Regions from separate parts of the Wenzhouxiangella sp. XN24 genome, predicted to be linked through region 2. Evidence: predicted binding sites of a transcription regulator. Region 2 holds the regulator's gene; the other holds the start of a gene.
The links. Region 2 encodes sigma-54, which starts transcription at its own class of promoters, with help from an activator protein. Its sites were predicted from a motif close to TGGCANGNTNCNTGCTT; they were not measured.
Positions count from the first base shown of each region.

Region 1: the regulator sigma-54 is predicted to act here: its motif matches at 1,587-1,603, upstream of G6032_RS09250 (PEP-CTERM sorting domain-containing protein).

Region 1 covers NZ_JAAMFG010000034.1:333,569-339,102, reverse strand. The annotation lists gene G6032_RS09265 (LysR family transcriptional regulator) at 1-75, shown strand, start outside; gene G6032_RS09260 (class II glutamine amidotransferase) at 198-1,046, shown strand; gene G6032_RS09255 (hypothetical protein) at 1,059-1,283, opposite strand; gene G6032_RS09250 (PEP-CTERM sorting domain-containing protein) at 1,641-2,288, shown strand; gene G6032_RS09245 (DUF6279 family lipoprotein) at 2,294-3,298, opposite strand; gene G6032_RS15490 (PEP-CTERM sorting domain-containing protein) at 3,676-4,395, shown strand; gene G6032_RS09235 (hypothetical protein) at 4,497-5,534, opposite strand, start outside.
Region 2 covers NZ_JAAMFG010000021.1:202,501-208,034, reverse strand. The annotation lists gene G6032_RS02340 (KpsF/GutQ family sugar-phosphate isomerase) at 1-573, shown strand, start outside; gene G6032_RS02335 (HAD-IIIA family hydrolase) at 573-1,061, shown strand; gene lptC (LPS export ABC transporter periplasmic protein LptC) at 1,063-1,617, shown strand; gene G6032_RS02325 (LptA/OstA family protein) at 1,598-2,329, shown strand; gene lptB (LPS export ABC transporter ATP-binding protein) at 2,326-3,051, shown strand; gene G6032_RS02315 (RNA polymerase factor sigma-54) at 3,062-4,522, shown strand; gene raiA (ribosome-associated translation inhibitor RaiA) at 4,645-4,962, shown strand; gene G6032_RS02305 (PTS sugar transporter subunit IIA) at 4,992-5,471, shown strand; gene rapZ (RNase adapter RapZ) at 5,488-5,534, shown strand, end outside.

The sequences.
Region 1 (5,534 bases), on a different contig from region 2:
GAACGCCGTTTCCCGAATCCTCTGCTCGGCATGCTGCTGAATCGCAAAAACGCAGTGGAAGCCGATGGGGTCTGACCTCCATCGGACGGGGGCACCTGCTCGCTTGCCGATCTTCGCACGCATTCACCGATTGACACGCGGAGCCCTTCAGGCACGCTGTGCGGCATGTCATGGCTTTCGCGAGGAGCGCTCAGCCGATGTGCCGTTTTGTCTTCTACATGGGCGAGTCGCTTTCGGTCGCCGACCTGGTCACCCGGCCCGAAAACTCGCTGATCAACCAGAGCGTGCGCGCCCGGGAGCGCCCGGAGCCGCTGAACGGAGATGGCTTCGGCCTCGCCTGGTACGTGGACGGCGAGACGTCCCCTGCGCGGTTTCGCTCACTGACCCCGGCGTGGAGCAACGCCAACCTCGATGAGCTGGCGCGGGTGACGTCCAGCCGCTGTATCCTGGCGCATGTGCGGGCCGCCACCAGCGGCAACTTCGAGGTGTCGGAGGCGAACTGCCATCCGTTCCGTCATGATCGCTTCGCCTTCATGCACAACGGCCACATTCCGGCTTTCCAGCAACTGCGGCGCAGCCTCATGGGGCGATTGAGCGACGCGGGCTTCAACAGCATCCGCGGGACGACCGACACCGAGCACGTGTTCGCGCTCGTCTCCGAACACCTTCGTGGCCGGGAGGACCAGGGCTCCTGCCAGTCACTGGCTGCGGCGCTCTCGGCTGCGGTGGCGACCGTGCGCGAACTCATCGACGCGCATGCCCCGGGTTCTCACTGCTACCTGAATTGCGTGCTCACGGACGGTGCGCATGCCGTCGCCTGCCGCTACAGTTCCGACCCCGACTATATCGACAGCCTGTATTACAACCGCGGCGGCAATTACCGTTGCGACGGAGACAGGTGCTGGATGGAGCCGGACACGGGCGACGTCCGCGCCATCCTGGTCAGCTCGGAACCGCTGAACAAGTCGGCGCAGTGGGAGCCCGTGCCGCGAAATCACATGGTGCTGATCGAGCGCGACCTGGGCCTCGAGCTGCAGCCGATCTAGCGAGGCGCCTTTTTAGCGAGTCGGCTTCGAGTAATCCCGCTCTACCGAGGGATCGAGCTCCTTTGCCCGTTTCTCGCCGGCCTTCTCGGCCTTCGCCATTTCCTCGACATCGCCCTCGCCCGCTTTCCTGGCGGCGTCCTCGACTTTGCCGGACTCGACGTATTCCTTTGTCTTCTCGTTGTAGCGCTTTGCAGACTCGCGATCGCCTTCGCCCTGGTTTTTCGGCTTCTCGCCCATGTGAACCTCCTGTTGAACTGGCAGCTGCGCGAACCGGATGTTCGCGCGATTCTCTGTTGAAACTAGTAAGAATCCTGCAGCTTCGCCAACACGGCCTCGCGTTCGCAGCTTGGGCCATTGGGAGGACCACCGACGCGGCTAGGATCGACTGATTGCATGACAGATCAGACGAACGGCGCGGGGAGGAGCGCGGGGCCGTGATCAGAAATGTGACGGGCGTGATGTCGATAAAACTTACATATTCGCTGCACCAGCGCGAGTGCCGGGACCGCAATCCATTGGTTTTAATATAAATAACTGTATTGGCATGAATTCTGCAGTTGTGCTCGTACGATTCGATAGCGAGAGGATTTCGCAGTGTATGTACTGAAGAACAAGGCAACGATGCTGCTGGCTGGCCTGGCGTGCTTGATGTTGTCGGTGGTGGCCAATGCAGGCCCGATCGAATACACGAGCTACAAGCTCAAGTACGGCACGAGCGGTGCGCCGACAGGTACAGTCACGTATCCGGCGGACCCGGGTACGGCGACGACCCCACGTATTTACGCTGGTGAACTCACGTTCAATATCCAGGGCGGCGGCACATTCGACGGCTTTTGCATCGACCTTTCGACGACGCTGAAGTCCAGCGGTTCCTACGAGGTCGAGTCCGCTGGTGGTCTCGATCTCAATGCCCTGGGCGTCCTGTTCGAAAAGTTCTACAGCGACTCAGGAATGGGGAAAGCCAACTCGGCGGCTTTTCAGCTTGCTATCTGGTCGATCATCTATAGCGAGAGCCCGGACGTCATCATGTCAACCTTCGACCCCTCAGTGGTGCAAAAGGCTGGCGACTATCTCACCGGCATAACAGGCAACAAGGCCAAGGGCCTGTACGCATTCTCGATCTACGATGCCGAGGGGAACCAGAACATGCTGACCTGGAAGGTCCCCGAGCCTGGCACGCTCGCCTTGCTGGGCGTTGGCCTGCTGGGTGCCGGCATGATGCGCCGGCGCCGCGCGGACTGATCTTCTCAGCGGACAGCGAAAACGGCGCCCGCGAGGAAACTCGCGGGCGTTTTTATTTGCGGAAGTGCAACCCTGGGAAGTGCAACCCCGTGAGCGCGGCCCAGGCCAGCCCCGGGGGATTCCGGCGGCTCGCGAGAGACGCTCAGCTTCGCCAGTGGCGCTTCGCCCTCGCAGCTCAGGCGCTCGAAGTCATTGCCGAGACGGACGAGCCTGCTCGATAGCCGCGCGCGCTGCTTCGGCTCCATCAGCGCAAAGACTTCCTCCAATGCAGCCAGCGTACGTCCGCGGTTGGCCTCGATCGCCTGGCGATAACTTTCCGGCCAGACCGATGAGGGCTCGAGCAATGCGGCGACTTCCTGCTCCAGGAAGGCGCGATCGTCCCGCCGTGCGAGCGCGCCGGCAATCCGGTCGCGCCAGTACACTCGCTGTGCCAACTGGTAGGTCCGTGTCGGTTCCAGTTCGCGGGCCCAGCGCTCGAGTCGATCGCGTTGTGGCGCGTTGATCCGGCCCATGAAGCGCCGCAATCCCCGTTCCATCCCTTCGGCGCGCTGCTGCGCCCACTGATCCGTGGAGTCACTCTCGATTTCATCCCGCAGTTCGGCGATGCGATCGTCCAGGGACGACAGCACCTCTTCGACCTGCTGGTCATCCAGCGAGGTTGCGAGTTCCACCAGGACGGGCTGGATCCGCTGTGCGAGAGTCCGGCCGAACTCGGCGAGGCGCTCTCCGTGCTCGGCCAGGCGCTGTTGGTCGAGCCGATCGGCCAGGAGATCGAGCCGCGCCTCCTCGATCCAAGCCTGGTAGTCATCCAGTTGCGTGGCGCAATGCCAGAGTTGTTGCGCTTCGATGACGTCGCGAAGCAGCGTGCGCTGCGCTTCGTCGAGAGAAACCTGCTGATCGACCCAGCGCACCGTGAACCAGTCGAGGTTGTCGTAGGCCAGGCGCGTGCTGCATCCAACGAACAATGTCAGGCCCAGCACCAACAGCAACACCCTGCGTAAATCGATCATGATCGATGTGACTGTATCTGTAACCGCCGAAGTGTTGTCACCTGCTACGGAAATAATCGGCAGTGTTTCGAGATGCCATTGCAGGCCGTCCTCGTGGCAACTTCGTCATAAGCACATTCTCCTTCTACAAGGTTCGATAAAACGGAGGGCGGCGGTTGCTTGTTTCCGTGCGGATGAACCGGCGGTGCACGAGAGTAAGAAGCCCAAGCAACGTCGGATTATTTTACAGACTTCATCGGATTGCGCCACGAGAGCCAGCTTGTTTTTATAAAAAACAGTAACTTAAATATTCGGCATGAGATTTGCATACTTGAATTTGGACATGCAGTTAGCAACTTGATTCATTTCCATTGAAATGCGGGACAAAGGGAAAAACCATGTTGAAATCAAGATTTATAGCCTCCGTGGGTACTGCCGCGCTTTCCCTCGGCATGGCAGGGACTGCCCAGGCTGGCCTCATTGACTTCACGACCGGCACGTGGGAAACGGCTAATCCTCAGACTGTCGCGGGAGTCCAGGTTACGCTTCTGGCGTTCGACAGCGACAACGACCCCACCGCTTTCACCGAGAGCAATTTTGACGGGGAATCTGCTCAATGCGGTCCGCTCGGCCTGGTCTGCAAGAGCGATGGCATTGGTATCGGCGATGACGAAGTTACGTTTGGAGACGGCGAAAAGACTCAAGTCGAGCGGCTGCAAATCAAGTTTTCGAAGCCGGTGGATATCGCGTCCATCATCTTTCTCGATCTTTTCGGTGCGGACAGCACGACCGACGACCCCGCTGAACGGGTTCAGTTCCAGGTCAACAGCAGTGGCGCCGGGGGTGGTTACGATGGCACCGCTTCGGACAAGACCGGGTTCTTCGTCGGCGATACGTCGAACGTCTTTCTGACTTCGGGGACGTTCAATCCGCAGTCCTTCATCGGCGTGACCTCGATCGAATTCTTCGCAGACACTGCGAAGCTCAGCAGCCCGAGAAACAGCGACTTTGCCCTTGCAGGCATTAAGATGGCCTCGGTGCCTGAGCCCGGCACACTGGCCTTGTTGGGTCTCGGTCTGGCCGGCGTTGGATTTGCCAGGCGCCTTCGGCCGCGGTAGCACCTCGGAACAAGTCTTGTGGACTGAAAAAGGCGGCTCATCGAGCCGCCTTTTTCTTGTACGAGTAGCGTTAGCCCGTTGGCGAGGCGCGGTAACTTCGGTCAAGGTAAACGCAGTATGCCATCCGGCAGAAGCGCCGTGGCCAGCATCACCTCGTTGATGTTTTCATGCGCCTTCCAGAGCGCCGTGTCGCGGTGCGCAGATTGCAGCCAGAAGATCTGGATCTGCTGTCCGAGCGTGCCGGCTTCGGCGAGCGTGTCGAGCTTCTGTTTCAAACCGGCGGCGTCGCGGAAGGCCTCGGGCCGGCTGGCCAGTTCGGCGGCGATCACCGCCGGCGCACCCAGGCCGATGCACAGTCCCAACTCGCGGAAGGCCAGCCGCTGCATCGGGCCTCGGTCGAGTTCACCCTCTTCCCGGTAGTGCGCCAGGCCGAGTTTCGCAGCCGCCAGCAGCGCATCCAGCAGGCCGTCGTCCGGCAGGTGTTCGCCGTCGATCAGTTGCGCGAGCATCGCCGCGTCGATCAGCAGCCCGCCGAGGCCCAGCGGATCCGTGGTCGGCAATGCGTTGCGGCGGATCATGCGCGCCATGCGGGTGGCGCATCGGTCCATGGGTGCCGCCTCTTCCTCCTCGCCGCCGGCGACGGCGGCTGCGCGCAGCTGGATGCAACGGACATAGCCGTCCAACGGGTCGTGATGTCCCATCGACGAGACCAGCGGCCTGCTGAGATCGATGCTCATCTTCCACGCCATGCGCAGGCCCTCGCCGGGCGCGGTGACGATGAAACGGTCGCACGCCACCTGCATCAGTTCCCTGGCATACCGGCCGTAGTCCGGGTCCCCGGTGCTGCGTCCCGCGACGTCGAGGGCGTGGGCCCACTTTGTGAGGTAATGGAAATACTGGCCGTCCCGTTCCCATTCCAGCCGGTCATCGAGGGGTTCGCCGGCCTGGCGTTCCGGCATCGGCTTGCCGATCCGCAGTCCGCCGGCCGTCGGATGGGCGCGCCCCTCCTCCTCGGAGAGTCCGCTGATCCAGCCGCTGCGCGGGTCATCCGGGCGATGGCGGCCGAGCACTTCATGGACCTGCTCGATCAGTTCCCGGGCGAGCGCCTGGTATTCGTTGCACCCCGTCGCATGGGCGAG
Region 2 (5,534 bases):
GCCGCGGACGCCCACCTCGATGTCGGGGTGGCGAAAGAGGCCTGCCCCCTCAACCTCGCGCCCACCGCGAGCACGACCGCCACCCTCGCCATGGGCGATGCCCTCGCCGTCGCCCTGCTGCACAGCCGGGGCTTCACTCGCGAGGACTTCGCCTTCTCGCATCCCGGCGGCCAGCTCGGACGGCGCCTGTTGCTCCACGTGCGGGACATCATGCGCACGGGTGATCGCGTGCCGCGGGTTGCGCCCGGCCTGATGGTTTCGGAGGGCCTGTTCGAAGTCTCGAGCAAGGGGCTCGGCATGACCGCCGTGGTGGACGGGGAGGACCGCGTCCTCGGCATCTACACCGACGGCGACCTGCGCCGCACGCTGGACACCCGGCGGGAACTGACGACCACGCCCATCGAGGCCGTGATGACCCGCAACGTGAAGACGGTGCACGGCGACATGCTGGCGGCCGAGGCGGTCCGCCTGATGGAGACCTACGCGATCACCGCCCTGCTGGTGGTGGATGACGACGACCGGCTGGTCGGCGCCTTCAACGTGCATGACCTGCTCCAGGCAGGCGTGATGTGATGGCCGCACCGCACGCAATCGCCGCCGGGATCCGCCTCGTGGTGTTCGATGTCGACGGCGTATTCACGGACGGGCGGATCTGGATCGGCAGCGACGGCGTCGAGTACAAGGCCTTCAGCGTGCGCGACGGTGTCGGCGTCAAGGGCCTGCTGCGCGCCGGCATCGAGGTCGCCATCATTTCCGGCCGCGCCTCGCCCGCAGTCGACCAGCGCATGGCGGAACTGGGCGTGACGCGCGTCATCCAGGGCCGCGAAGACAAGGGAACGGTCCTGTCGCAACTGCTCGATGAGCTCGGTATCGAGCCGCTGCATACCGCCTATCTCGGCGATGACACGCCGGATCTCGGCGCCATGCGCATGGTCGGGCTGCCGGGCTCCGTTGCGGATGCGCACGCCGAGGTGCGCGCCGCCAGCACCTGGGTCGCGACGCAGCCGGGCGGCCGCGGCGCCGTGCGGGAGTTCTGCGAATTCCTGCTCGGGGCGCGCTGAGGTGCGCGGCGGCGGACGGATCTGGTTCGTGCTGCTCGCCGGCCTGGCCATGGGTGCATGGTGGCTCAACCAGCGCTTCACGGAGGCGCCCGCCCAGATCGAGGAGACTCCGGCCGGCGACGGCTTCTACATGACCGAAGCGCAGATAACGACTGCGGGCCCTGACGGCCTGCCGCAGTACCGCCTGATCGCGCAGGAAATCCGTCAGCGTTCTCTCGACGGACCGACCCTGCTGAACGACGTCCGGGTGGAGTACAACGTCTACTCCCCGAATCCGTGGCTGCTGACCGCGCCGGAAGGCGTGCTGTCCGCGGACCAGGACCAGCTGCAGCTCTTCGGCGGCGTCAATGTGCTCAGCGAGTCCAGCGACCACGACTCGACATCGCTGACCACCGAGCGGCTGCGGATCGACATCCCCGCCAACATCGCGCGCACCGACGCCCCGGTGGAACTGACGGTCGGGCCGCAGCAGGTCACGGCCGTCGGCATGGTCGCTTACTTGCTGGAGGAGCGGCTGCAGTTACAATCCGAGGTCCATGGTCGCTTCCTCCCCTGATTCCCGCCGCCGGCCCATCGCGCCGACGCCCGCGGGCGCCCTCGCGGCAACGCTGGCAGCCGCGCTGGCGGTGTTCGGCGTGCCTGCCGCGCTCGCCCAGCAGGAGGAAATCAATCTCGAAGCGGCCTCGTCGGACTTCGATCGCCGCAACGAGCGCCTGGTATTCCAGCAAGTGCGCATTCAGCAGGGCGACATGGTGATCTCGGCCGACGTCGCGGAATCGCGCGATCTCGACTTTTCCGACGGCAGCTGGCTGTTCCGCGGCGACGTCCGTATCAGCAGCCCGATGGGCGAAATCGAATCGGAGCGCGCCACGGCGAGCTTCATAGATCATCGTCTCGCTGCGGCCACCGCCGAAGGCGCGCCGGCACGCTTCACGCGAACGCTGCCCGAGCCTGAGCCGCGGGTGGTGCGGGGTACGGCCAATCGCATCACCTACGACCTCTCCGAAGGCATCCTGGAGCTGTCGGGGCAGGCGGCGTTGCGGGACGGCCTGCGCGAAGTCAGCGGTGGCCGATTGCTCTACCGCATCGCCGAAGACCGGCTCATCGCCAGCGCCGACGATGAAGGCAGCGAACGCGTCCGGATCATCATCACGCCGCCGGGCGACGCGGAGGAAACGCCGGGCGACGATGTTCCCGGCGAGGCGTCCGGGGATCCCGACGAACCGCCGCCCGACGAACCGCCGCCCGACGGGACGAGTGCGCCATGAGAACGCTGCGCGCCGAGGGCATCTCCAAGCGCTATCGCTCGCGGCAGGTGGTGCGCGACCTGTCGCTGTCCATCTCGAGCGGCGAGGTGGTGGGACTGCTCGGGCCGAATGGCGCCGGGAAGACCACGGCGTTTTACATGATCGTCGGGCTCGTGCCCTGCGACAGCGGCCGCATCCTGCTCGACGACACCGAACTCACGGCCTTGCCGATGCATCGCCGGGCGCGCCTCGGCGTCGGCTACCTGCCCCAGGAGGCCTCGGTGTTTCGTGGGCTGACGGTGGAACAGAACGTGCTCGGCGTGCTCCAGACACGCAAGGACCTCGACACGCTCGGTCGGCGACAGGCACTGGAAGAGCTGCTCGAGGAACTCAATATCGGCCATATCCGCGACGGCAAGGGCCTGAGCCTTTCCGGGGGTGAGCGCCGCCGGGTCGAGATTGCCCGCGCGCTGGCCGCCGAGCCCGCTTTCATCCTGCTGGACGAGCCGTTCGCCGGCGTCGACCCGATCTCCGTCATCGACATCCAGCGCATCATCGGGCAGCTGCGCGACCGGGGCATCGGTGTGCTGATCACGGATCATAACGTGCGGGAAACACTCGGTATTTGCGGCCGCGCTTTCATCCTCAACGCCGGCGAGGTCATCGCGTCCGGCACTGCAGATGAGATACTGGCCAACCGGCAGGTTCGCGAGGTCTACCTCGGCGAGCACTTCCGCCTGTGATGACCGTTCGATGATGAAGCAATCGCTACAACTCAAACTCGGCCAGCAGCTGACGCTCACGCCCCAGCTGCAGATGGCCATCCGGCTGCTGCAGCTGCCGGTGCTCGATCTGCAGGCCGAACTCCGCGAGGCGCTCGAGAAGAATGTCATGCTCGAGATGGACGACGGCCTGGAACTGGCCCCGGCCAAGGGCGAGCAGAAAACGCCCTCGGATGCATTGCGGGAAACGCCTGCGGCGCAGTCCGCCGAGAGCGGCACGGACACGCCGGAACGGTTCGATGACGATGTGTCCTACGCCGACGTGTCGGATTTCGGCTCGGGTTACAGCGGCTCGGGGCAGGGTCGCGGCGACGGCGAAGACCAGCGGGATTACGCTGACGTCAGCGGCAGCTCCCTGCGCGACCACCTGATCGCACAGCTGGATGTCGCCTTCCCCGAGGGCGACCGGAAATACATCGCCACGATGCTGGTCGATGCGATCGACGACGACGGTTACCTGACGGAAAGCCTCGAGGACATCTGCACCAATCTCGCGCCCGAACTGGTCACCGACGTGGACGAGGTCGAGCGCGTGCTGGCCTGTGTGCAACGCTTCGACCCGCTCGGCGTCGGCGCGCGCGACCTCTCGGAGTGCCTGTTGCTGCAGCTCGCGCCGTTCGCACCGGACACCCCGGACCTGGAACTGGTGCGCCGCCTGGCCTCCGAATGCCTCGTGGAGCTCGGTGAGCAGGATTACGCAACCATACGCCGGCGCCTTGGGTGCAGCGTGGAACAGCTCGAACATGCAGTGGCCTTGCTGCGCTCGCTCAACCCGCGCCCCGGCGGCGCGGCCGACACCCGTCCGCCGGAGTACATCGTCCCGGACGTTTTTGTGCGGCGCGACGAGTCGGGCTGGCGGGTCGACGTCAACCCGGCCATCGCCCCCCGGCTCCGGGTGAACGCAGCCTATGCGGGCAGCCTGGGCCGGGGGGGCGAGTATTCGACGCTGCGGACCCAGCTGCAGGAAGCCCGCTGGCTGGTGAAGAGCCTGGAAATCCGCAACGAGACGCTCATCCGCGTGGCGCGCGCCATCGTCTCCCACCAGGAACAATTCCTCGAACGTGGCGAGGAAGGCATGCGGCCCCTGGTGCTGCGCGAGATCGCCGACGCGCTCGAGCTGCACGAATCGACCGTGTCCCGCGCCACGACCGGCAAATATATGCATACGCCGCGGGGGGTCTACGAATTCAGGTACTTCTTCTCCAGCCAGGTATCCGGCAGCGACGGGGAGAGCATTTCGTCCACGGCCATCCGTGCCCGGATCCGCAAGCTCATTGCCGAAGAGGACCCCGCCAAGCCCCTGTCCGACAGCGCCCTCACCCGTGCACTCGTGCAGGAAGGTATCGAAGTGGCGCGCCGCACAGTCGCCAAGTATCGGGAATCCATGGGATTTCCGTCATCGAACGAACGCCGGCGCGTGACCATCCGCTAGGTCGAAAACCGCTTTCCACGGCGAAAAACCCTCCCTAGCCAGCGTAGCAAGCCAGCCACTAGAATAGGATTGAAACAAGAGCCGCCGTCCAGGACGGTTCCAACACTCCGAAGGAGTCCATCATGCAGATCAACTTGACCGGTCACCACGTCGATATCACCGAGCCGTTGCGCGATTACGTGCATAGCAAGATGGACAAGGTCGTCCGGCATTTTGACAACCTGATCGATGTCCATTGCGTCCTCACCGTCGAGAAGCTCCGTCACCAGGCCGAAGCCACGCTGCGCGTCGCGGGCGACACCCTGCATGCGGCCGCGGTGGAAGAAGACATGTATGCCGCGATCGACGGCATGATCGACCGCCTCGACCGCCAGGTTCGTCGCCACAAGGACAAGCTGACGGATCACCACAACGGGGCCGGGCGCCCGCGCAGCGCCTGAGTCCACGCCCCCTCCACCCCGGTGCCCCCATGACCTTCCAATCCCTCCTGCTGCCCGGCCGCGTGCTCTGCAACGTCGAAGCCCGCAGCAAGAAACACGCGCTGGACGTGCTCAGCGAACTGCTGTCCTCCGCGACCGATATCGACCAGGGCGATGTGTTCCAGAGCCTCATCAAGCGGGAAAAACTCGGTTGCACGGCCATCGAGAACGGCATCGCGATCCCCCATGGACGGCTGCCCGATCTCGAAGAGCCGATCGGGGCTTTCCTGAAGCTGTCGCGCCCGGTGGATTTCGACATGCCCGACCGCGAACCCGTCGACCTGATCTTCGGCCTGCTCGTGCCTGCGCCGGCGGACAATGCCGGCTGCCATCACGAGGAAGTCTCGCTGGTGGCGACCGCGTTTGCCGACCGCACGCTGGCGACCGCCCTGCGGGGCGCCACTTCGAGCCGGGCGATCTACGAACTGCTGACCGCGCCGGACCCTGCGCGACGGGCCGCCGCGTCATGACCAGCGGGCGCTGACGATGGAACTCGTGATCGTCAGCGGCCTGTCGGGTTCCGGCAAAAGCGT